DNA from 4 places in the Halopseudomonas sp. 4NH20-0008 genome. Region 4 is predicted to be linked to each of the others. Evidence: predicted binding sites of a transcription regulator. Region 4 holds the regulator's gene; each other region holds the start of a gene.
The links. Region 4 encodes FliA, which starts transcription of late flagellar genes. Its sites were predicted from a motif close to CTAAAGTTTNNNNNNNNNNNGCCGNTAA; they were not measured.

Region 1 (5,790 bases), on a different contig from region 4:
GCAGGCCGGGTTCAACCTCAGCCAGCCAATCGTTGAGCAAGCGTGCCGAAGCCAGCGAATCGCCGTCTTCGGCGCGCTGCAGCTGCAACTCTACCGCGGGGTAACCCTCGTGCTTGAGGGTCACCTGATTGCGCATCGATTCCTGACGAATATCCGCCACGTCACCCAGGCGGATATGATTGATGGCATCTGGCTGCAAAGGCAGGTTGGCAAAGGCTTCCGGCGAGCGGCGCTGTTCAACCGCGCGCAACTCACGAGCAGAATCCGCCTCGCCAGCCAAACCGGCGGGCAGGTCCCGCGATTCATTGGCAACCCGGTCAGCAACCTGATCAAGGGACAGGCCAATACGCTGCAATGCGGCGTTCGGCACTTCAATGCTGATCTGCTGATCGGGCAGTCCACGAATATCGATACGGTCAATGCCGCGACTGAGCAGATCACGTTCGAAGCGGTAGGCGATGCTACGCAATTCCTGGTCGGTATAGGGTCCGTATATCAGCAGGGTGGCAATCGGATCGAAGCGGGCTACCCGTAGCACTTCGGGCCGTTCGGCATCGGCGGGCAGGTTGCGAAATTCATCAACTCGCTGACGCGCATCGTCCAGGGCAATAATCGGGTCTACCCCTTCGCGAAACTCCAGGGTGATGCTGGATACTCCCTGAGCCGAGGTCGAGGTCATGGATTTGAGGTTTTCCAGGCTACGCAGGCGCTGTTCCAGCGGGTTGGTGATGGCCTGCTCGATGTCCTCCGCCGAGGCGCCGCTCCAGATCACCCGCACTGTGACGAAATCCAGGGCAAAGGTCGGAAAGAACTGGATGTTCATGCGCATCAGACCGAGCACACCGACCATCAGCATAACCAGCATGACCAGGTTGGCGGCCACCTTGTGGCGGACAAAAAAGGCGATCGGTGAGCTCGGGCGACTCATTGCGCAGGCACCTCGCTGGCGCCGGCGGTTTCCACCCGCAAGCCCTGCATGGCGTTGGGCAAGTGGGTAATGATGATCTCCATGCCCGGCTGCAGGTCGCTTGAGCGCACCAGAATCCAACGTGAGCCATCGGCTTGCAGGGTTTCGCCGATGCGTTCAACCTGCTTGCGCAGCATGCGGCCCTCCGCCAGGGCGTAAACGGTATCGTTGCCATACAGTGCGCTGTAGGGCAGGGCCACGCTATCATCCTGGGCCGGGCGTGGGACGCTGATGGCCAGCAGATTGCCAACGCGAAGCCCACTGGCTGGCTGGTCCAGGGTGAACAGGGCTTCAACACCGCGGGCGTCAGCGGTACCGGCAATGCGCTGCAGCGTCATGCTCAGAGCGGGATCAGTATCGAGCGTGTGGGCTACCAGTTGCTCGCCCTCGGCCAGCGCCTGCATAAAGGCCTGGGTATGGATCTGCGGCAGGCTGGCACGCAGCTCCATGCCGTCAATCGGGTAGAAGGTCAGCAGAGCTGCATTGGCATTGACCTGATCACCTTCAGCAACCTGCACCTGGCCTACTATGCCGTCAAAGGGTGCAATAAAGCGGCTGCGATCGACGTCCCGGCGCATGCCGTCGAGGCTGGCACTGGCCCCTTCAGCGCGGGCTTGAAGCGACGCGCGGCGAGCAGCATAACTGTCCAGACTGCGCTGGCGGTTGGCTACGGTCAGGGCGGCCCGTTCAACCCCGTCAGCGGCATTGTCCAGTTCGGAGCGGGATACCAGCCCCCGCTCGATCAACTGCTCAATGCGTTGGTAGTTGGTTTCGGCATTCGCCAGGATGCGTTGTTCCAGAGCCAGGGCGCGGCGATCATTGGCATGACCCAGCCGCTCACTCTCCAGTTGCGCCAGGGCATCAGCGTGCTCGGCTTCGGCCTGCTGTAAACGCGGCGCAAGGTCGCGTTCATCCAGGGCCACCAACAGGCTGCCTTGGCTGACCAGTTCACCATCGCGCACCGGCAGGGAGCCAATGCGCCCGGCCAGGGGTGCGACCACAGTAAAGCTGCGCGGCGACTCCAGTTGACCGTACAGGGTCAGACTGGGTTGCAGGCTGTCCGGCTGAATACGCAGTGTCTCGACACGCCAGCTGCGCTCTTGAGGATTGATCGGGTCAGGAACGTCCCGGGTCGCTTTAAGCAGGATAAAGCCGATCACGCCGACGGCGATAATCAGGGCGGGAACGATACGCTTGCGCATGGGACTTCCTGAGACTGACATGAAGATCGCTCTGTATAGCTTGCAACCGCACAGGCTGCAATAAGCATTTTTGCAAAATGCTATTGCAGCTTTGCACTCAGCGCGGGTCGCCAGTCACGCGTCGATCACAGCTTGAGAATCTCGCTCTCGAGCTGGTCGAGCCGACGACTGACATCCAGACTAGCGTGTTCCATTTTGTGCAGCGCATCGTAGAGCGCCGATTTGTTGTTGGCCAGGGCGGCTTCCTGGGCCATACGGCCAAAACGGTGGACTTGTTCGTGGCAGTCTTCCAGATGGCGGAAGCTGGGCAAATGGCTATAGTTGGCCGCGCCATAGCCTTGATAATACCACTGACCCAGTCGACACTCATGGTGGGTGGTCATGGATTGGCTTAGCTCGGACTTGGCCAGACGTCGGTAGAGCTCGGTTTTCCAGACAATATGATCCATCTTTACCGTGCTGATAAAGCCACGACTGGCCGCATGATTGATCACTTCGCCCATTTGCCCGGCGCGGTTGATCACCTTCCGGGTGACCTGCTCAATCTGTTCAGCGGAGGCGGCGATGTCACGACTGCCCTGCAGTGAGTCTTCGACCACACTGGAAATGCTCTGGCTTTGCTCGATGACCTGACCGATCAGCTCCTCAATGTTGCGACTGGCATCCTGGGTCTTGCCGGCCAGATTGCGGACTTCGTCTGCGACAACGGCAAACCCTCGTCCGACCTCGCCGGCTCGCGCTGCTTCAATAGCTGCATTCAGTGCCAGCAGGTTGGTTTGTTTTGAGATGTCCTGGATGGCGGAGATGAAGGCGCGGATTTTTCCGGCCGTATCATCCAGCATGTGCGCGGTGTTGGCATTCTTGCTGGCATGCACGCCGATACTGTTGGCACGTTGTTGTAAATGCTCGACCGCTTGGAAAGTCTGAGAAAAAATGTCAGTCAGATTGCTCAGATTATCCTTTTCCTGCATCAGACGCTCAGAACTATGGGCGACACTTTCACGCACATCGGCTTGCAAGTCGTCGCCAATGTGGCGACTGGCCAGAAGCCCTTCAGCCAAAGTATGTTCGCCTTCGGCAATCTGCAGACGGGCCTTGAGTTGACTTATGGCTTGGCTCTGCTCCTCCAGTTGGCATTTAAGGTGCTGGTTTTCCATGTCCAGCTGCTGTTGCTGTTGTTCTGCTTTCTGGCGGTGGGCTTTGTTGAACACGATTGCTCCAAGACCTTGGTCTGAGTTGCGGGAGAGTGCAGATGCACTTGTTATAATATTTTTATTATCGGCGTCGCAAAAATTTCCTGAAGTGATCTTAATCAGTAATTAACGTACTTTTTAGGACCCACTGGCCGCTGCGTGGAGACCTATGACTGGATATATCTGCGCTCAATAGGTATTCCCGTTCCGGCGCAGGCGCGCTAGCTTGTATGCATAACTACAACAATTGGTCTGGAGAGTGCGAGTGAAGACTGCATTGCGCTGGTTGACGTCTTACCCTGAAAACGTGCGTTGGGATGCGCCGCTGCCGGCGCAACCGGTCTGGGCTCTGCTGGAGGCAGCGGTGGCCGAGTTCCCGGATAATTCGGCGATTGATTTTCTTGGCCACAAGCTCAGCTACCGGCAGCTGGATCAGCTGGTTGCTCAGGCAGCAAAGGGTTTTCAGGCCCTAGGCGTCAAGCCAGGGGTGCATGTGGGTATTTACCTGCCCAACTGTCCGCATTATTTCATCAGCTTCCTAGGTATTTTGCGTGCCGGCGGTACGGTAGTGAATTACTCACCTCTGGACGCCGAGCGCACCCTGGCGCACAAAATCGAAGATAGCGAGACGGACATCATGGTCACGCTGGATCTGGCGGCCTTTTATCCGAAAATGTGTGATCTGTTGGCTACGACCCGGCTCAACACCCTGGTGGTTGGGCAGTTGACCGAGTTCTGCGAATCCGCGTCTGAGGCCCAGGCTGGTTTACTGGGTCCCTCGGTAGCGGTTGCGACGGGTGCTGATTGTCACCGTTTTGCGTCCTTGCTGGACAATGATGGCGACTTTGCCGAGTACCCGCTAGCCGACCCGCACAGTACCCTGGCGGTGTTGCAATACACTGGCGGCACGACCGGCATGCCCAAGGGCGCTATGCTGACCCACGCCAACCTGACGTGCTCCTGTGCGCAGCTGCAGGAGGTGTTGGACAGTTCGTTGCAACCGGGTCAGGAACGCGTGCTGGCGGTGCTACCGCCGTTCCATATCTATGCGCTCATGATCAATATGTTGTTCAGCTTGCGTCTGGCGTCAGAGGTCTATCTTCACCCGCGCTTTGATGCCGAAACTGTACTGAATGAGATTCACAACAGCCGCATTACCACCTTCCCCGGTGTACCAACCATGTTTATTGGTCTGTTGGCACACCCGCTGACGGCCCAGCGTGATCTGACCTCGCTGAAAATGTGCAACTCCGGTGGTGCGCCTTTGCCGCTGGATGTGCAGCAGCGCTATCAGCAGGTAGCCGGGTGCGCATTGCGTGAGGGGTGGGGTATGACTGAAACCACCACCAGCGGTACCTTTACCCCCAAGGAAGCCCAGCCGCATCCTGGCTCCTGCGGCTTGCCGGTACCGGGCTGCCGGATCAAGATTCTGGCGCTGGATGGCAGCCATAACGAGATGCCGGCGGGCGAGCCGGGAGAAGTCTGTATTGCCGGCCCGAATATTACGACGGGCTACTGGAAACGACCGGATGCCACAGCCGAGGCGATGACAGCCGATGGTTTTCTGCGTACCGGTGATGTCGGTTACATGGATGAAGAGGGCTGGGTTTACATTGTCGACCGTACCAAGGACATGATTCTGTGCAGCGGCTATAACGTCTATCCACGGGTGATTGAGGAGGCTATCTACGAGCATCCTGCGGTTGAGGAAGTGTCCGTCATTGGTATTGATGATGCCTATCGCGGCCAGGCGCCCAAGGCCTTTATCAAGCTCAAGGCCGGTGCTGAGCCCTTCGATTTTGTTACCCTGCAGGCCTTTCTCGAATCGCGTCTGGGTAAGCATGAGCGGCTGGCTGGCATGGAAATTCGAGACGCGCTGCCGAAAACCCCCGTGGGCAAATTGTCGAAAAAGGAACTGGTCGAAGAGGAGCGTCAGCGCGCCCGAGCCTGAGTGCTGACGCTACCAGGCCACGCCCCTGCTGAGATGCCAGCAGGGGCTTAGTCGTCAGGCAGAGAGTCGGGTCGTCAACTGACTGAGCTCGCCAGACAGACCGTGCAAGGTCGTACTGGCCTGGGACGTGCGATCCACATCCGCCTGGTTGGCCGCAGCAATCTGGGTGATCTCGGTGATATTGCGGGTGATATCTTCGGCAACGCTGGTCTGCTCCTCGGCGGCCGTGGCGATCTGCTGGTTCATGTCGCGGATCGACTCTACCGCGAGGGTGATCTGCCGAAGCCGTTCGCCCGCCAGATTGACCTGCTGCATGCCTTCGGTACTGCTGACCTGGCCGCTTTCGATGGCTTTGACGGCCTCAATGGAGCCCTGCTGCACGCTGTGAATGATCTGCTGGATTTCTGCGGTTGAGTCACTGGTGCGTTTCGCCAGGGTACGCACTTCGTCTGCGACCACGGCAAACCCGCGGCCCGC
Region 2 (5,790 bases), on a different contig from region 4:
ACACTGCTGCAGTGCACGCTGTTGGACTGGCGCTATCTGATCCACTTTGGTGGCACAGACAGCCATGCGGCTGATGCGGGGTCTGAACAAACGGCTAAACAGGCTGTTGCTGCCATAACGGAAACTGCCCATCACTGACTCCAAAGCGCATTGCAGGTCGTGCAAAGCGTGGCGCCCACCCTGCATGGGGCTGAGCATATCAACCAGGAGTATCTGGCTATCCAATCGGCTGAAATGCTGATCGTAGAAGCCCTTGACGATAAAATCGCGGTAGTAGTTGAAACGCGCTTCACATTGCGCCCACCAGCTACCCACCTGAGCCTGACTGTGACGGTTGGCCGACAACAGCGGGACAAACATCAGCATATCGGCTGCGACACCGGTGCCTGGCAACAGAAAGCGTCCGGGTTGATTTCTCGACAAGCCGGCCTGCGTCTGGCATCGACACATGAAATCAGTCCATTGTCGCGTCAATTCAGCCAATTCTATCGCATCACATGGGCTGCCTGGATCAACGGCCATCAGCGCCGTGCGCATGTTGCCAGCCAGCGTCAGACGCGGTTCCTCAGCCAGCAGTTCGGTCATACGCTCGCACCACTGTCCGTAGCTCATGTTCAAAAGCGGTAAATCAAGCAGCCACTCGCCCGGGTAATCCAGCAACTCCAAACGTACATGTCGGGTGCCAGTGACAGAGCGCAACAGACCTGCAGGGGCAAACTGCAGTTCAATCACCACGCGGGCCAGATCCTTGGTCGAATCTGGCCAGCGCGGCGGCTCCCCGCTCAGGGCTGCCAGAGCATCAAGAAAAGCAAAGGGCTGCTCGACGCCATCACGCAGCCAGCGCACGGATGTCAGACGATCAAAGGGTTTACGTCTGGCCAACAGTCCACGCTGGTGATTCTCAAGCTGGTTGATCAACCCGGTAATAAAGGTGGTCTTGCCAGCGCCGCTCAGTCCGGTAACACCTACACGCAGGGTTTGCGTCGTCACGCGCTCAGCTTGCTCTCGCAGACGCTCCAGCCAGCGCAAATTCTTGATATCAGGCATGCAGTCGCCCCGTAAATCATTTAATGTCTGGTTAAAGAGTTTCAGCCATTGTCTGAAGTATCGCACAGTCCTCAACCTGACCGGAGAGCACACCATGGCCTATTCAGATACGCACAGTAAAGCAATCGGTTATCTGCTGTGGATTTTCGGTTTTATGGGCGCGCACCGTTTTTATTACGGCAAACCCGTTACCGGGACGATATGGTTCTTCACCCTTGGACTGTTCTTTATCGGCTGGATTATTGATCTTTTTCTCATTCCTGCCATGGATCGCGAGGCTGATATCCGCTTCCGTGCCGGTCGTATCAATTTCAACCTGACGTGGGTACTGCTGACCTTCCTGGGTATCTTTGGGCTACACAGATTGTATATGGGCAAGTGGATCACCGCGATTTTGTACTTTTTTACCGGCGGCCTTTTTCTACTGGGCATCCTCTATGATTACTGGACCTTGAACGAACAAATCTCCAGCCGCAATAGGGAGTAAGGCTGGTAATCCGCGCATGATATCGAGGCAATTTGAGGTAGAATCATCTCCCCAATTCATTGCCCAGGAACCCTGAGTGGAAATTTTCAAAGACTTTACCTTTGAAGCCGCGCACCGTCTGCCAAACGTACCTGCAGACCACAAGTGCGGACGCCTGCACGGTCACTCCTTTCAGGTCAGCATTCACATCAGTGGCGAGCCCGACCGGCATACCGGCTGGATCCGGGATTTTTCCGAGCTCAAGCAGATTTTCAAACCCATTTACGATCGGCTTGACCACAATTACCTTAATGATATTCCTGGACTGGAAAATCCAACCAGCGAAGTGCTCGCCAAATGGATCTGGCAGGAACTCAAGCCGCTGTTACCCGAGCTGTGCCAGATTACCATTCGCGAAACCTGCACCAGCGGCTGTATTTACCGCGGTGACTGAGATTAACCTGGGGAATATGCTCAGATATCAGCAAAGCGCTCATGCAGATAGGCGTTGATCGCCTTTGAATCGTAGAGCCAGGTGGCCTCGTCAGCTTCGTCAATACGCAGACAGGGCACCTGAATCTTGCCGCCCTGCTCCATCAATGTTTGCCTGTCCCGCTCATTATTCTTGGCATCACGCAGCACCATGGGCACGTTGAGTTGATGCAAAGTGCGGCGCACGCGTATGCAAAAGGGGCAGAGTCTGAACTGATACAAACTCAGGTTGGCCGCAGCTCGTTCGACCGCAGCCTGGGCTTCTGCACTTCGTTTCTGGGGGCGCGGGCGGGAAATGAAATCGACAAACAGGAACAGATTACCCAAACCGATACGCAGTGCTTTCATTAACATATTGCTTCCTTTTTTTCTGGGCATACTGATCGTCCGGCAGTAGCATGGCGATCCGCATACTGTTCAATTAATCAAAAGCCCATGACCAAGCTGGACCCTCAAGACCTTAATCTGCTGCTTGAACGAACCATGCCCTACGGCAAGTACAAGGGCCGGCTGATTGCCGATCTTCCAGGCCATTATCTGAACTGGTTCGCTCGGGAAGGTTTCCCCAAGGGTGAAACAGGCCGACTGCTGGAACTGATGCAAACACTGGATCACAATGGCCTCAGCTACCTGCTTGAGCCACTGCGCAAAGGGCAATTCGGTGCCCAGTTCAAATAGGGTCGTTGCGGTACAGTAGTTCATCTGGCAAATGCACCAGATAATCCTCTTCCTGGGGTGGCATCTGCAGATGATAGCCTTGCTCCTGCAGGTTGCGCAGTACGGTATTGATATCTTCCCTGGCCAGCTTGCGCTCCGGGGTTAAGACAAGGTCCATGGACAGCTCCGGCTGGCCGAAAAAACCCATCAATGCCTCAGGCAGCTCGGACAGATCCTTTTTCCTAGGCACATAGAGATACATACCAGCCTTGCGTTTGCTCCGATAGATCGAACACATGACCTTCATGCCGGCATCTCCACATCATTGGCTGCGGCGAGCAACTCGGCACCCATCAGCTCACGGCGCCAACCGCTGAGTTCATCCGGCAAATGATAGGGACCAGCTGGATAGCCTGTACGCACCAAGGCCTCGAGAATCTTTTTCCGTAACATCAGTTCAGGTGCCATACCCAGTCGCTCGGCATGCAGCTGGCCAACCTTGCGCAAGCGTTTGAGCAACTTGTTGGCCTCGAGCGGCAATGGATCCGGCAGCGCTGCTGGCCACTCGGACTCCGCAACAGCCTGGCCCTGGCGAATCAGCTCGAGTATCGCCTGTCCATCCTGGCGCACCGTGCGCGGATGCATGTCTTCGATACGCGACAGCGCCTGCAGACTGTCGGGCTGACGCTGTGCTAGTGGCACAAGGGTTTTCTCACGCAACAGGCGGTTACGCGCCTGATCACGTGCCACAGCCTGCTCTTCTCGCCAGCGTGACAACACTTTCAGCACAGCGAGCTCACGAGGTTTGAGCCGCCAGGCCTGTTTGACGCTAGTCCAGGCCAGCTCGGGATCAACGCGCTGCTGGGCCGAAGCAACCGACTCTGCCGTATCTTCAAGCAGCCATGCTTCAAGATCGGCGTTAGCAATCCTGGGCGCCAGCAGCTTATACAGTTCAGCCAGGTGCAGCGCATCAGCAGCGGCATAACGGACCTGGTTTTCGCTCAGGGGGCGCTGCAACCAGTTCGAGCGGGTTTCCTCATTCGACAGCTCGATATCAAGCAGGGTCTTGACCAACCGTGAATACCCCATTGAAAAATCCATACCCAGATAAGCCGCCGCCAGTTGGGTATCAAATAGCGGTAAAGGCGCCACACCACAGAGCTTGAGAAAAACCTCGATATCCTCACCACAGGCGTGCAGCACCTTGACCACATTAGGGTTGCTCAACAGTGCGACCAAGGGAGACCAGTCAGTAATCGCCAGGGGATCGATCAGAAAGGCCTGTTCACCATCACCGACCTGGATCAAGCCAGCAATTGGATAATAGGTTTCAGTGCGCTCGAATTCGGTATCCACGGCGACAAAGGGCAATGTCTGCCAACGACTGCACCAATATGCAAGGTCCTCATTTCGGTCGATCATCAAGGGCGTGGGCAGTAACTCGGTCATAGGCAACCTTTCAATGGCAAGGGCAGAAGTATAACCCATGAAACCCCTGCTCAGGCGTGCATCTGTACAACTGATTCACAGGCGAAAGCCTCAAGATTGATGCGCATCAACCGATATAAATCCAGCAGCTCTATACTTTCACGCTTGTAACAGATTATCTGACTCTGGGAATTGGTATGGCGTTTCTTCAGCACGTGCCGTTGAAGTACAAATTCTGGGCGGTAAATAGTGTCGCCTTTGTCAGCACACTGGTGCTTGTTCTGGTGGCCCTGTGGGTCGAACAGCACAGCCTGCATCAGGAGCGCACCAGACTGGCTGGCGAGTTGATTGTGCATCTGGGCGATGATGTCAGCGTCAAAGGTTTGCAGTGGCTACCTGACGCAACTCGCCTGGCGGGCATTGAGGGCAGCCGCCCATCCCAACCCATCTGGGTCTCCAACACCGAGCTACAGGCTTCACAACAAGACGTCCTGCATGGTCTGTGGGCGCTCAAACAAGGCGAACAAACCCGAATACTTGGAGTTGAGCGTGTGGCGTTCATGCCTCTGCTGTTTGAGCGCGCACCACTCTACGCCCTTGCCGTATTTATCCTGATGAGCGCCGTATTGGTTGTCTCGCAGCTACTGATCATGTTCATCACCCGGCACATCATCGTATTGCGCGACGTCATGCTCAAGGTACAGGAAACCGGTGATCTGACACTACGCGCCAATGTCGACTCAACCGACGAAATTGGTTCCATTGCCGGGGCGTTCAATGCCATGCAAAGCGCTCAACAGCAGGTCGTCAGCTCAGTACGCGCAGCGGCAGGACAGCTTGACCAAGGTGCAGGTGACCTTGCCGGACTGATGAACCAGGTACGTGATGGCATGATCAGTCAACAAGGCCAGACGGACATGGTCGCAGCCGCCGTCAACCAGATGGGAGCAACCGTTCAGGATATTTCAGCAACGACCATAATCACCCGTGACCAGTCTCACCAGGCTGATCAACTTGCTCGTGAGGGGCGTGATCAGGTTGGCCGGGTCAGTCAGACTATTGCCGGACTGGCCAGCAGCATCAAGCGCTGTACCGAGCACATGCAGAAACTGCAGGGCCACAGCCATGAAATCAGCGGTGTAGTAAGCGTCATCCGTTCGATTGCCGAACAAACCAACCTGTTGGCGCTCAATGCGGCCATTGAGGCCGCTCGTGCTGGCGAGTCAGGCCGCGGTTTTGCTGTTGTTGCCGATGAAGTCCGTGCCCTCGCGCAGCGCGTGCAGAGCTCAACGGATGAAATTCAGCGAATGATTGAAGCCCTGCAGGGGGGCACCGACGATGCGGTCAAGGATATGCAGGCCAGCTCGACGCTGACTCTCGAGTCTGTAGCCCAAAGCGATCAGGCAGGGCAATCACTGGGCGTCATTACCGCTGCTGTCAGTCAGATCCGTGATGGCAACAGCGAAATAGCCTCCGCCATTGAGCAGCAGAGCCAAGCGGCCGACGCCATTACGGAGAGCATTGTGCAAATTCGCGACGTGACAGAAAAAACCGTGGAGAAGACCTTGCTGAGTGCCAGTACCAGCGAACAGCTTGCAGCACTGGCACACCAGCTGAGTAATGCAGTTAGCCGGCTCAAATCCTGAGCGGATAAAAGCCTGCTCGGTCCGTTGCTTACTCGAGAACGATACGCTCGGCAT
Region 3 (5,790 bases), on a different contig from region 4:
CCTACACAGGTCGCTGAAGCCCGCCAGATCGCCAGCAACGACTCTGACGCCATCGCCCGCGCCAAGGCTGCACTCGATCAACTGGACATCCAGGAAGGCCTCGACGAACTCGAAGGCTCCGCCGCCCGCGTCAACGTCGATGCCAAACAGATGATCAACTGCCGCGCTGACCTCAACCAGTTGGTTCCCTTCAAATACGAATGGGCCTGGCAGAAGTACCAGGACGGCTGCGCCAACCACTGGATGCCGCAGGAGGTCAACATGACCGCCGACATCGCCCTGTGGAAAAACCCCGAAGGTCTGACCGATGACGAGCGCCGTATCGTCATGCGCAACCTCGGCTTCTTCTCCACCGCCGATTCGCTGGTCGCCAACAACCTGGTGCTGGCCGTCTACCGCCTGATCACCAACCCGGAGTGCCGCCAGTACATCCTGCGCCAGGCCTTTGAAGAAGCCATCCATACCCACGCCTATCAGTACTGCATCGAGTCGCTGGGCATGGATGAAGGCGCGATATTCAACATGTATCACGAGATCCCCAGCGTGGCGAAAAAGGCCGCCTGGGGCCTCAAGTACACCCGTTCGATCTCCGACCCGACCTTCAACACCGGCACGGTCGAGACCGACAAGGAATTGCTGCGCAACCTGATCGCTTACTACTGCGTTCTCGAAGGCATCTTCTTCTACTGCGGCTTCACCCAGATCCTGTCCATGGGCCGCCGCAACAAAATGACTGGCGTCGCCGAGCAGTTCCAGTACATCCTGCGCGATGAATCCATGCACCTGAACTTCGGCATCGATGTGATCAACCAGATCAAGATCGAGAATCCACACCTGTGGGATGCCAGCATGAAGGACGAAGCCACGCAGATGATCCTGCAAGGCACCCAGCTGGAGATCGAATACGCCCGCGACACCATGCCCCGTGGCGTGCTCGGCATGAACGCGGCAATGATGGAGGATTACCTCAAATTCATCGCCAACCGCCGTCTGACCCAGATCGGCTTGAAGGAAGAATACCCGGGCACTGTGAACCCCTTCCCGTGGATGAGCGAAATCATGGATCTGAAAAAGGAGAAAAACTTCTTTGAAACGCGGGTCATCGAGTATCAGACTGGCGGGGCTTTGAGCTGGGATTGACCCCTACAGGGTCCCACCAGATTACCCTTAATGTCGTGCGCAACGGCAGTGCGCACGACATGCCGATTCTCTTCAAACTGAAATCGACCATCCAACTTAGTCGTTTCGCGGACGCCATACAGCGGTTCTTTCAAGAAAACCCCTCAGGCAAATAATCAAGCTATAGTTTTTACACACAGACTCAAGCAAATACCTGGCATGCCGATATCCTCGATATCGGCCTGGTTGACCCTCCAATCGTGCCAACAAAAAAGCCCATTGAGGTAGCCATGTTCGGATCACGCCTTCGCCATGCCTTGCAACAAAGCACACAGCAACTCGCCATCCAGGATCAAATTCTCAACGCCATTGGACAGACCATGGCGATGATCGAATTTTCTCCAAAGGGCGACATTCTCAATGCCAATCCGCTTTTTCTTCAGGTGGTCGGTTACAGTCTGGATGAGATTCGAGGCAAACAGCACAGCCTGTTTTGCACCCCGGAACTGACTGGTAGCAATGACTATCAGCGCTTCTGGCAGCGACTGGGCAATGGCGAAAGCTTCAGTGACCGTTTCATGCGCGTAGCGAAAGATGGTCGTCACATCTGGCTTGAGGCCAGCTACATCCCCGTCAAGGACCAGCAAGGCAACGTCATCAAAGTCATCAAACTGGCCACCGACATCACCCGGGCGATGATAGCCGAGCAGCGGCACGAGAGCTTGCTGAACGCGATTAATCGCTCCATGGCCGTGATTGAGTTCACCCTCAACGGCGAGATTGTTGATGCCAACGAGAACTTCCTGAAAACCATGGGCTACCGGCTTGAGGAAGTCAAAGGCAAGCATCATCGTATATTTTGCGACGCCGAAACCGCCGCCAGCAGGGACTACCAGCTCGCCTGGCAGCGTCTGAATAAAGGTGAGTACCTGTCTGATCGCTTTAAGCGCGTCACGCGTAACGGTCAAACAATATGGCTGCGGGCAACCTACAACCCTCTCTATGACACCAGCGGAAAGCTGTATGGCGTGGTCAAGTTTGCCAGTGACATTACCAGCCAGGTCGAAAGACGCCATGCCGAATCATCAGCAGCCAGCCTGGCCTTCGAGATCGCCGCTGAAACAGACCAAAGCTCCAAGATGGGATCCGAAACCGTGCAGGAAACCGTCGAGATTGTGCGCTCAATCGCCTCGGAATTGGAGCATGTTTCAGGCCATATCAACGCGTTGGGCAACCAGTCTGAACGGATTAACAGTATTGTTCAGGTAATCCGCGGCATCGCCGAGCAAACCAACCTGCTGGCCCTCAATGCTGCCATTGAAGCCGCCCGCGCCGGTGAACAGGGGCGCGGCTTCGCCGTCGTCGCGGATGAAGTGCGCAATCTCGCTGCCAGAACCAGTCAAGCCACACTCGAAATCAACGATGTAGTGCTGCAAAACATGGAGCTGGCCCAGCGTGCCGTGAATGGCATGAGCGATAGCAAGAACAAGTCCGAACAGGGCGTGCAACTGGCCAACCGGGCCGGCGAGGTCATGCTGAAAATTCGTGATGAGGCACAGCGTGTCGTTGGCGCCATAGGGCAGTTCGCCGACGCCATCAAGGACTGACCAGGCTGACTCAAGGCAGGCTCAACGCGTGTCTTGGTTTTTTTTCACACAGACAAACAACGCATTCCCCGAAGCCCCATCCCAGGGCGTAATGCGCTCGTAATCGTGCGCCAGCATCTGCACCTCAAAGTACGGCTGCAGCAGCTCAATCAACTCAGCAAAACTCACCGCCACCATCGCATGCTCGTCATGCCAAACCTGCTTTGCGTCAGCTGTGGTTTTCTCGATACGCAACCGCAAGGCCTGGCGCTCACCGGTACCGGAATAGCTCCAACCCGAACTGAAGCTGAACACCGCATCCGCCTGCCTGACGTTGTGCGACACCCATGAGCCGTTATCGATCTTCTGCCGGTCAACCGCGTTAAAGCAGAACAACCCATCCGCAATCAGTGCCGCATGCACCCTGGCAATACAGGCCTTGAGCCGCTCGATGCCGGCGCTGTAATGGATGGAGTAGAGAAAACAGGTAACCAGATCAACCGGCTGGTCCAGGCCGAAAGCACACATATCCTGCAGCGAGAACTGCGCCTCCGGGCAGCGAACCTGCGCCCGGTCCAGCATCGGCTGATTGATATCCAGTCCGCTGCTCTGGTAGCCCGCATCAAGAAAATGGCGCACATGTGGCCCCGTCCCACAGGCAAGATCCAGATGCCGTTTGCCACCGTTACCGAACAGCTGCTGCAGCCGCTGAACACACTGACTTTGCGCCCCGTAGTCGATATCCGCGCACATTAAATCGTAATAAGCCGACAGATCGGTATAAATGGCGTTACTGGGCATAATGGCCTGAAATCGAGGTTGCGCGGTGGGATGCGAATCATATATCGGAAGTACCAGGCGCGCTCGAGATTACGACAATCAGTCATACCCTGGTAGGACCGGCGGCCCCGCCGCGATGCAGAATCCACCGCCCCTGCAAGCACCAACACCCTTCGCCGTGAGGCCACGGCTCCCACCAATAAAGCCAACCAAGAAGACGCAAGCAACCCCATACACCTGGGATAACTGCTACCCTGTGCCGCTGCCAAATCCCCGCGCATAAGAGAGCCAAGATGTCCCACTATGCCAACCGTCCCAACCTGTTCATTACCGTGCTCTGCGGCACCCTGACATCACTGGTGGTGATCGGCTTTGCGCGTCTGGCCTACGGCCTGATCCTGCCATCGATGCGCACAGACCTGGGTTTGTCCTATCAACAGGCCGGGATCCTCAGCACCGTCACGGCCCTGTGCTATGTCTGTTTTGTTCTGGCCGGCGGCCTGGCTGCGGCGCGCTGGGGCGCAAAAGCGTCCATCCTGTTTGGCATGCTGACCGTAATGGCAGGATTTCTAGGCCTGACCGTTGCCACGAACCTCTGGCTAATCATCATACTGATGGGCGTATTGGGGTTTGGTACCGCGTTTGCTTTTGCTCCCATGGTCGCGCTACTGGCGACCTGGTTTCCTGAGAAACGTGGCCTGGTGATCGGCTGCATGACCAGCGGCGTAGGCATCGGCGTGCTGGCCGCAGGTGTGTTGGTACCCTACCTGCTCAGCGCATTCGGGGAGCGCGGCTGGCGAGTCAGTTGGGCCATGTTTGCCGGAATTGCCTTATGTGTCGCCGTCATGATCGGCCTATTTGTGCGTAATCCGCCTGTACCAACGGCCAGCACTCCCGGACGCTTGCCAGCGGATGAGAAATGGCTGATTTACCGAAACCCCCGGGTTCTGATTGTCGCGACCACCTACGGCATCATTGGCCTGAGCTATATCGTTCAGTCAGTTTTCATGGTCAGCTTTATGGTAGAAAGCAACCACAGCGCCGCCATCGCCGGACGCTTTATGGCCATGATGGGCCTGCTTTCCATTGCCGCGGGTCCGCTCTGGGGTTGGCTGTCCGATTACTGGGGCCGGGGCAACGCACTGGCGGTGTCGCTTTTTATGGTGATCATTGCAATGGGCCTGCCATTGATCGATCAGTCCCTGCCCTATTTCTTCTTTCACTTCCTGGTCATGGGGCTCTCGATCAATGGCGTATTTGCGCTGATCCAGACCAGCGCTACCGATCAGGTAGCGCCCCGTTACATCCCCATTGCCTTCAGCTTTGCCACGCTGTTCTTTGCCATTGGTCAATTCCTCGGCCCCGCCATAGCCGGCTGGCTGATCGAAAGCACCGGCGGCTTTATCCTTGCTTTCGGCTTTACCCTATCGGTGCTGATGGCCGGCTTTGGATTGACGCTGTTGATTCGGCGATTCCCCAGGGAGGTGGCGGTTCAGGAGCCTCAGCCCGACTGAGCGCTGAAGAGTGTTGCCACAGGTGTCGGCAGGTCGCTGGGCGTGAGCTGGGCGTGGCATAGTATCTCGATGATCTGACCTCAGTAAGGAGCTTCCGTGTCCACCAGCGTGCAAATGAGTGGAATTCATCTCGCCTACCCCACTGAATCGGGAACTGTCGAGGTCCTTAACAACGCCTCCCTCAGTGTACCGCCCGGCGAAACACTGGCCATAACCGGCCCCTCCGGCAGCGGCAAAACCCCCCTGCTGTTGCTACTGTCCGGTCTTGAGCGGCCCAACCAGGGCGAGATCCTGATCGGCACCCAGCGCCTTGGCGACATGGATGCCAACGCTCTGGCCGACTGGCGCAGTGCGCACCTGGGTATCGTCTTTCAGTCCTTCCATTTGCTGCCGGGCCTCAGCGCGCTGGGGAATGTCAGCCTACCGCTGGAAATCACCGGACAAATCGACGCCCGAGAACGCGCCAGAGCCATGCTCGATGCGGTAGGGCTGAGTCATCGGCTGCAGCACTACCCCAGCCAACTGTCCGGTGGTGAGCAACAGCGGGTCGCCATCGCCAGAGCACTGGTGCATCGTCCTACGCTGCTGCTGGGCGACGAACCAACCGGCAACCTGGACCCGAAAACCGGCGAAAAGATACTCTCGCTACTGTTCGACCTGCACCGGCAAAGCCAATCCACGCTGATTCTGGTCACCCATGATGAGCGGGTAGCCGAGCGCTGCCAACACCGCGTCAGAATGCAAGGTGGGCACCTGCATGCAATCTGATCTGACACGCAAGGGCCTGTGGA
Region 4 (5,790 bases):
CGGCCTCGAGTCCGCCAGGCGCAGTGGCCGGGTCAGGAACGGCAAGGGCTTTTTGGCTGGGTTCAGGAGCGGCTTTGGGCTTGGCTTTTTCAGGCGCTTTGGGCTTGGCGTCAGCCACTGCGGGCTTAGTACCAGAGGTTACAGCAGCAGGGCTGCTGTCCTTGCCTGGAGCCTTTCCTGAACCATGCAGCTGGTCCAGCAGGGCTTCAAACTCATCATCGGTTATATGCGCATCATCGCTATTGATCGCCGGATCTGATGGCGCAGAGGGTGCCTCATCGGCTTTCAAGCCGGGCGCAGCGCCCTTGCCATGCAGTTGATCCAGCAGGGCCTCGAATTCATCGTCATTAATTTCATCGCTGACGCGCTCGGGAGCAGGTTCAGCAACGACTGACTCGACTGCAGTGGTTCCATGCAACTGGTCCAGCAGCGCCTCAAACTCGTCATCGGTAATCTCGTCATCGCTGCCCGCCGTCGCGGGTGCGGCTGACTCGTTCTCGGATCCATGCAGGGCATCGAGTAACTTCTCGAACTCGTCATCGGTGATATCACCCTCGGCAACGGGCTGGTCTGACGGGTTCGCAACTGCACTTGCGGTTGGTTGGGCGACTGGATCGGCCGGCGCAGGGTCATCGGATGCAGGGTGGGCAAGGCGAGCAAGTGCTTCAAGCAAAGCGGGGTCTGCAGGACGGGGCTCTTCACCCTCGCGCACCTGGCTGAACATTTCATTAACACTGTCGAGGGCCTGAAGGACGACATCCATCAGCTCTGAATCGACTTTGCGCTCACCCTTGCGCAGAATATCGAAAACGTTTTCGGCTATATGGCAGCAACCAACCAGGGCATCCAGCTGCAGGAATCCTGCTCCGCCTTTTACCGTGTGGAAGCCGCGAAAAATAGCGTTGAGCAGATTCATGTCATCGGGACGATTCTCCAGCTCGACCAGCTGTTCAGACAACAGCTCGAGAATCTCGCCGGCTTCTACCAGAAAGTCTTGAAGAATTTCCTCATCCGCATCAAAACTCATGCATCCACTCCCGGGTCGCGCTTGTTGTTAGAAGCCCAGACTGGAGAGAAGATCGTCCACTTCGTCCTGTCCGGATACTACGTCTTCTCTTGTATCGGCATGAATCTGCGGACCTTCACCCCTGGGTGAAGTTTTTTTCGCTTCGACCGGCTCTTCGGCATGAGCAATCCCGGCCATGCGGTCCACATGTCCCGCCATGCGAACCAGGTTCACCAGACTTTCTTCAACATCATGGACCAAGGTAATAACACGTTTGATCACCTGGCCTGTAAGGTCCTGGTAATCCTGCGCCATCAGAATATCGTTGAGTTGTGCGCTGACTTCAGTGCTCGAGGTTTCGGTTTTCTCAAGGAACTCACCGATACGACGGTACAGATCACGGAATTCGCCCGCGGCCATTTCACGGCGCTGCAGGCGCTCCCAGTCAGCACGCAGCACGCTGGCTTCCTGGCCCAGGGCCGAAACGATGGGGGCACTGCTTTCCACCAGATCCATAGTGCGATTGGCGGCCTTGTCGGTCAGCTGCACCACATAATCAAGGCGGTCTGATGCATCAGAAATCTTGGAGGTTTCGTTTTCGTCGCCCAGTGCGTGGGTGGTATCGATCTGAAAATTGACAATGGCGTTGTGCAATGCGCGGGTCAGTTGTCCGACCTCATGGTAGAGACCGCGATCACGTGCCTGGTTGATGGCATGAATGACCAGAATGGCCTCACCATAATGACCTTGCTCCAGATAATCGACCAGTTGCCGCGCGTTGTCTTTCAGGGAATGTTCAAATTCCTGAGCGGTTGCCTGGCCGGGATCCTTACTTAGTGCCATAACCTGTACCCCGGTGTGTTGTCATTTGGCCTGGACGCGCTCAAAAATCTTTTCGATCTTTTCTTTCAACGCCTGGGCGGTAAAAGGTTTGACCACGTAGCCATTGACTCCGGCCTGAGCCGCTTCAATGATCTGATCGCGCTTGGCCTCAGCCGTCACCATGAGAACAGGCAAATGCTTCAGACGTTCGTCGGCACGCACAGCGCGCAACAGGTCAATGCCGCTCATGCCCGGCATGTTCCAGTCAGTAACCAGGAAGTCGAAACTGCCGCTCTGCAACATCGGCAATGCGGTATTGCCGTCATCAGCCTCGGCGGTATTGGTGAAGCCAAGATCCCGCAGCAGGTTCTTGATAATGCGTCTCATCGTCGAGAAATCATCCACGATGAGGATTTTCATGTTCTTGTCCAAGTCGACCTCCGTACACACCAGGAAGAGTGCTGTCACACACCCCGTTAACCTACTGGCCAAACAAGCCTTCAGATCCCGCTGATGCCAGTGTAACCGCAGCGGCAGCGCGGCGCTGCCCCATCTGACATGCAATGCTTATTTTCCAGGCCAACCGGGCATTGTCCGGATGCTGGCAACAAAATCAATCGTTATGCCATCCTGACAGTCTTGAACGCAGCCTGGCGGCACATTGGCTGTGCAACTGGCTGACTCTTGACTCGCTGACGCCCAATACCGCGCCAATCTCCTTGAGATTCAACTCTTCCTCATAGTACAGCGACAGCAGCAGCCTTTCGCGTTCTGGCAAACCTTCTATCGCCTCAACCAAAGCCGCTCTGAAACGCTCGTCCTGCATGCCTTGAAAAGGTTCTTCATCACTGTGAGCATCGGCACGAGCGCCGCTCTCGAGCAGGTCGTCAAAGCTGAACAACTTGCTGCCGGCAGTATCGTTGAGAATCGCATAATAATCTTCAAGGCTCATCTCAAGTTCGGCCGCAATCTCGTGATCTTTAGCATCCCGTCCCAGGCGCGACTCGACCGCTCTGACCGCGTCAGACACCATGCGGGTGTTACGATGAACCGAACGGGGCGCCCAGTCACCCTTGCGCACCTCGTCAAGCATGGCACCACGAATGCGGATGCCGGCATAGGTTTCAAAACTGGCACCCTTGCCATTATCGAATTTTCGCGAAGCTTCCAGCAGGCCAATCATGCCAGCCTGAATCAGATCATCAACTTGCACACTAGCAGGCAGGCGGCCCAGCAGATGGTAGGCAATACGCTTCACCAGGGGGGCAAACTGGGCAACCAGCTGGTCCTGATGTTCAGATGAACATTGTGCGCGTGTATACATGCTTACCCCGGCTGCGGCCTGCGTCATAGGCCCGTTCCTGTCTGCTGGACAAGGCGTTCGACAAAAAACTCCAGATGCCCGCGTGGGTTGGCCGGCAAAGGCCACGCATCGACTTTCTGGGCTATGGCTCGAATAGCCATGGACGCCTTGCTACGCGGGAAGGCTTCATACACAGCCCGCTGTTTTTGTACGGCCTTGCGAACATTCTCGTCGTAGGGCACGGCACCCACATACTGCAGCGCCACATCCAGAAATCGGTCAGTTACCTTGGTCAGTTTAGCAAAGACTGTGCGACCTTCCTGCGGTGTATGCACCATGTTAGCCAAAACCCGGAAACGGGTCATGCCATAATCCCGATTGAGCAGCTTGATCAGCGCATAGGCATCGGTAATCGAGGTGGGCTCATCGCATACCACCACCAGCACTTCCTGGGCAGCACGGACGAAACTGACCACCGAGTCGCCAATGCCTGCGGCCGTATCGACAATCAGCACATCGATATTGTCACCAATATCACTGAATGCCTGAATCAGGCCCGCATGCTGCTGGGGGTTGAGGTTGACCATGGTGGCGGCACCGGAGGCCGCCGGAACAATACGCATCCCGCCCGGGCCAGTGATCATCACATCACGCAGTTCACAGGTGCCTTCGAGCACGTCGGCCAAGGTGGCTTTGGGCTTGATACCCAGCAGCACATCAACATTGGCCAGGCCAAGGTCGGCATCCAGCAACACAACGCGACGCCCCAGCTCGGCCAAGGCCAGACCCAGGTTGACCGAGACGTTGGTCTTGCCGATGCCACCTTTGCCGCCGGTAACTGCGATAACCTGAACCGGATGTTTGCTACCCATCTGCGTTGATTACCTTATTATCGTTTGTGAATCAGCTTGCACGCTGATTATGGAGTATACCGGCAAACACGTCTGCCATGTCCTGATCGGCCGGTGGCTCGTTTCCAGCCAGGGTAACGGCCCGACTGACCAACTGATGACCAACGCCACAGGCGATATCATCAGGGATACGCTGGCCATCTGCCAGATAGGCTACCGGCAAACCCTGCTGCATAGCCAGCCCCAATGCCTCGCCCAGTGTTGCCGCCTCATCCACCTTGGTCAATACGCAAGCGTCAAGACCACAGCGCTTATATGTATGATAGGCGGCTTTCAGAACCTGGTATTGACTTGTGGCAGCCAAAACCAGCAACTTGCTGACCTTTTGGCCCAGCGCAGCCAATTCACTGAGCTGGCTGTGCAGATGCGGGTCCTGAGCTTGCAGGCCTGCAGTATCCACCAACACCAAGCGCTTACCGGAAAATTCGCGCAGCACATCAGCCAGGCTGTTCTGCTCGTCCACCACCCGCACCGGCACATTCAGAATCCGACCCAGGGTACGCAGTTGTTCGTGGGCACCAATTCGGTAGGTATCCATGGTAACCAGGGCCACATGCTGGCTACCGTGCTTGAGCACGTAGCGGGCGGCCAGCTTGCCCAGGGTTGTGGTCTTGCCAGCCCCGGTCGGCCCGACCAGCGCCACGACACCGCCACGCTCGATCAATTCATCACGCATGACCGGCAGGCTGTGGGCCAGGTGGGCCAGCAGCATGCGCCAAGCCTGTTTGGTGTTGGGCTCGTTGTCGACCAGGCGCAGCAGTTGCTGACTCAGCTCAGCCGGAAAACCAAGCTGCGTCAGGCGACGCCAGAGACTGGCCTGACGCGGTTGGGTTTGATGCATCTGCCCCCAGCTCAGGCTGCCTAGTTGCGCCTCGAGCATCTCCCGCAGACCTGCAATCTCGGCGCGCATGTCACTGATGCTGCCCGCCTCGGCAGCTGCCGCATACCCGCGCGCCGCAGGCTGAGCCTGGACCGCGCCGTTAACCGGCTGTGATTCTTCGCTGTTCAGGCGTTCCAGCAGATCACGGGCCACGCTGGATCCTGATTCAACCGCCTGACGCATGGTGTCGCCAAACAACTGACGGTTGACCTTGGGGCCACCTGACATCTGTTCGCCAACGGCCAATTGAGCCTGGGCAGTTACAATGCGTTCCTGGGTTTTTCTCAGCTCCAGATCCAGGCCAGGCGTCGGCGGCGTCAGGCGCGGAGCGTCAAAGTCGAGGGCGGCGGTCAGTTCCACGCCGCCAGCGACGCGCCGATTGGCAATGATCGAGGCATCACCGCCCAGCTCGTCTCTGACCAACTTCATTGCCTGACGCATATCGGCGGCAAAGAAACGTTTTACCTTCATGGCTGACCCACCTTGCTCATTCATCTGACCGCCCCTTTATCAGAGGTTGGATTAACTCTGGCCTACGGTAGCGACTATGGTGACCTGCTTGCTGTCCGGTATTTCCTGGTAGGACAACACATGGGCGCCAGGGGCCGCATAGCGTACAAATTTGGCCATCATGCCGCGGATCGGACCGGCTACCAGCAAAATCGCCGGCTTGCCTTGCAACTCCTGCCGCTGCACCGCATCGGCCAGAGAGCGCTGGAGTTTTTCGGCCATGCCCGGTTCGAGCATAACGCCGTCATCACCACCCTGCCCGGCCTTCTGAATACTCTGTAGCAATATCTGTTCCAACCTCGGCTCCAAGGTGATCACAGGCAGCTCGGAGTCAAGCCCGACAATGCTTTGCACGATT

Region 1: AC27HQ_RS06770 (methyl-accepting chemotaxis protein) is a predicted target of FliA. The motif match lies at 3,445-3,472, and genes of this name have one in related genera.
Region 2: AC27HQ_RS11990 (methyl-accepting chemotaxis protein) is a predicted target of FliA. The motif match lies at 4,201-4,228, and genes of this name have one in related genera.
Region 3: AC27HQ_RS10075 (methyl-accepting chemotaxis protein) is a predicted target of FliA. The motif match lies at 1,321-1,348, and genes of this name have one in related genera.

Annotation. Positions count from the first base shown of each region.
Region 1 is NZ_BAAJMD010000005.1:66,796-72,585, forward strand. Features, by position in the region: gene AC27HQ_RS06760 (efflux RND transporter permease subunit) at 1-928, opposite strand, end outside; gene AC27HQ_RS06765 (efflux RND transporter periplasmic adaptor subunit) at 925-2,169, opposite strand; gene AC27HQ_RS06770 (methyl-accepting chemotaxis protein) at 2,295-3,380, opposite strand; gene AC27HQ_RS06775 (AMP-binding protein) at 3,628-5,313, shown strand; gene AC27HQ_RS06780 (methyl-accepting chemotaxis protein) at 5,368-5,790, opposite strand, start outside.
Region 2 is NZ_BAAJMD010000011.1:34,868-40,657, reverse strand. Features, by position in the region: gene AC27HQ_RS12025 (YcjX family protein) at 1-1,047, opposite strand, end outside; gene AC27HQ_RS12020 (NINE protein) at 1,142-1,534, shown strand; gene queD (6-carboxytetrahydropterin synthase QueD) at 1,611-1,967, shown strand; gene AC27HQ_RS12010 (glutaredoxin family protein) at 1,988-2,359, opposite strand; gene AC27HQ_RS12005 (DUF3820 family protein) at 2,441-2,683, shown strand; gene AC27HQ_RS12000 (YcgL domain-containing protein) at 2,676-2,969, opposite strand; gene rnd (ribonuclease D) at 2,966-4,111, opposite strand; gene AC27HQ_RS11990 (methyl-accepting chemotaxis protein) at 4,288-5,736, shown strand; gene AC27HQ_RS11985 (ComEA family DNA-binding protein) at 5,765-5,790, opposite strand, start outside.
Region 3 is NZ_BAAJMD010000008.1:135,595-141,384, forward strand. Features, by position in the region: gene AC27HQ_RS10070 (ribonucleotide-diphosphate reductase subunit beta) at 1-1,140, shown strand, start outside; gene AC27HQ_RS10075 (methyl-accepting chemotaxis protein) at 1,410-2,726, shown strand; gene AC27HQ_RS10080 (class I SAM-dependent DNA methyltransferase) at 2,748-3,506, opposite strand; gene AC27HQ_RS10085 (MFS transporter) at 3,779-4,999, shown strand; gene AC27HQ_RS10090 (ABC transporter ATP-binding protein) at 5,114-5,767, shown strand; gene AC27HQ_RS10095 (ABC transporter permease) at 5,757-5,790, shown strand, end outside.
Region 4 is NZ_BAAJMD010000012.1:51,383-57,172, forward strand. Features, by position in the region: gene AC27HQ_RS12730 (chemotaxis protein CheA) at 1-1,027, opposite strand, end outside; gene AC27HQ_RS12735 (protein phosphatase CheZ) at 1,055-1,849, opposite strand; gene AC27HQ_RS12740 (chemotaxis response regulator CheY) at 1,871-2,248, opposite strand; gene AC27HQ_RS12745 (RNA polymerase sigma factor FliA) at 2,442-3,179, opposite strand; gene fleN (flagellar synthesis regulator FleN) at 3,176-4,003, opposite strand; gene flhF (flagellar biosynthesis GTPase FlhF) at 4,035-5,393, opposite strand; gene flhA (flagellar biosynthesis protein FlhA) at 5,445-5,790, opposite strand, start outside.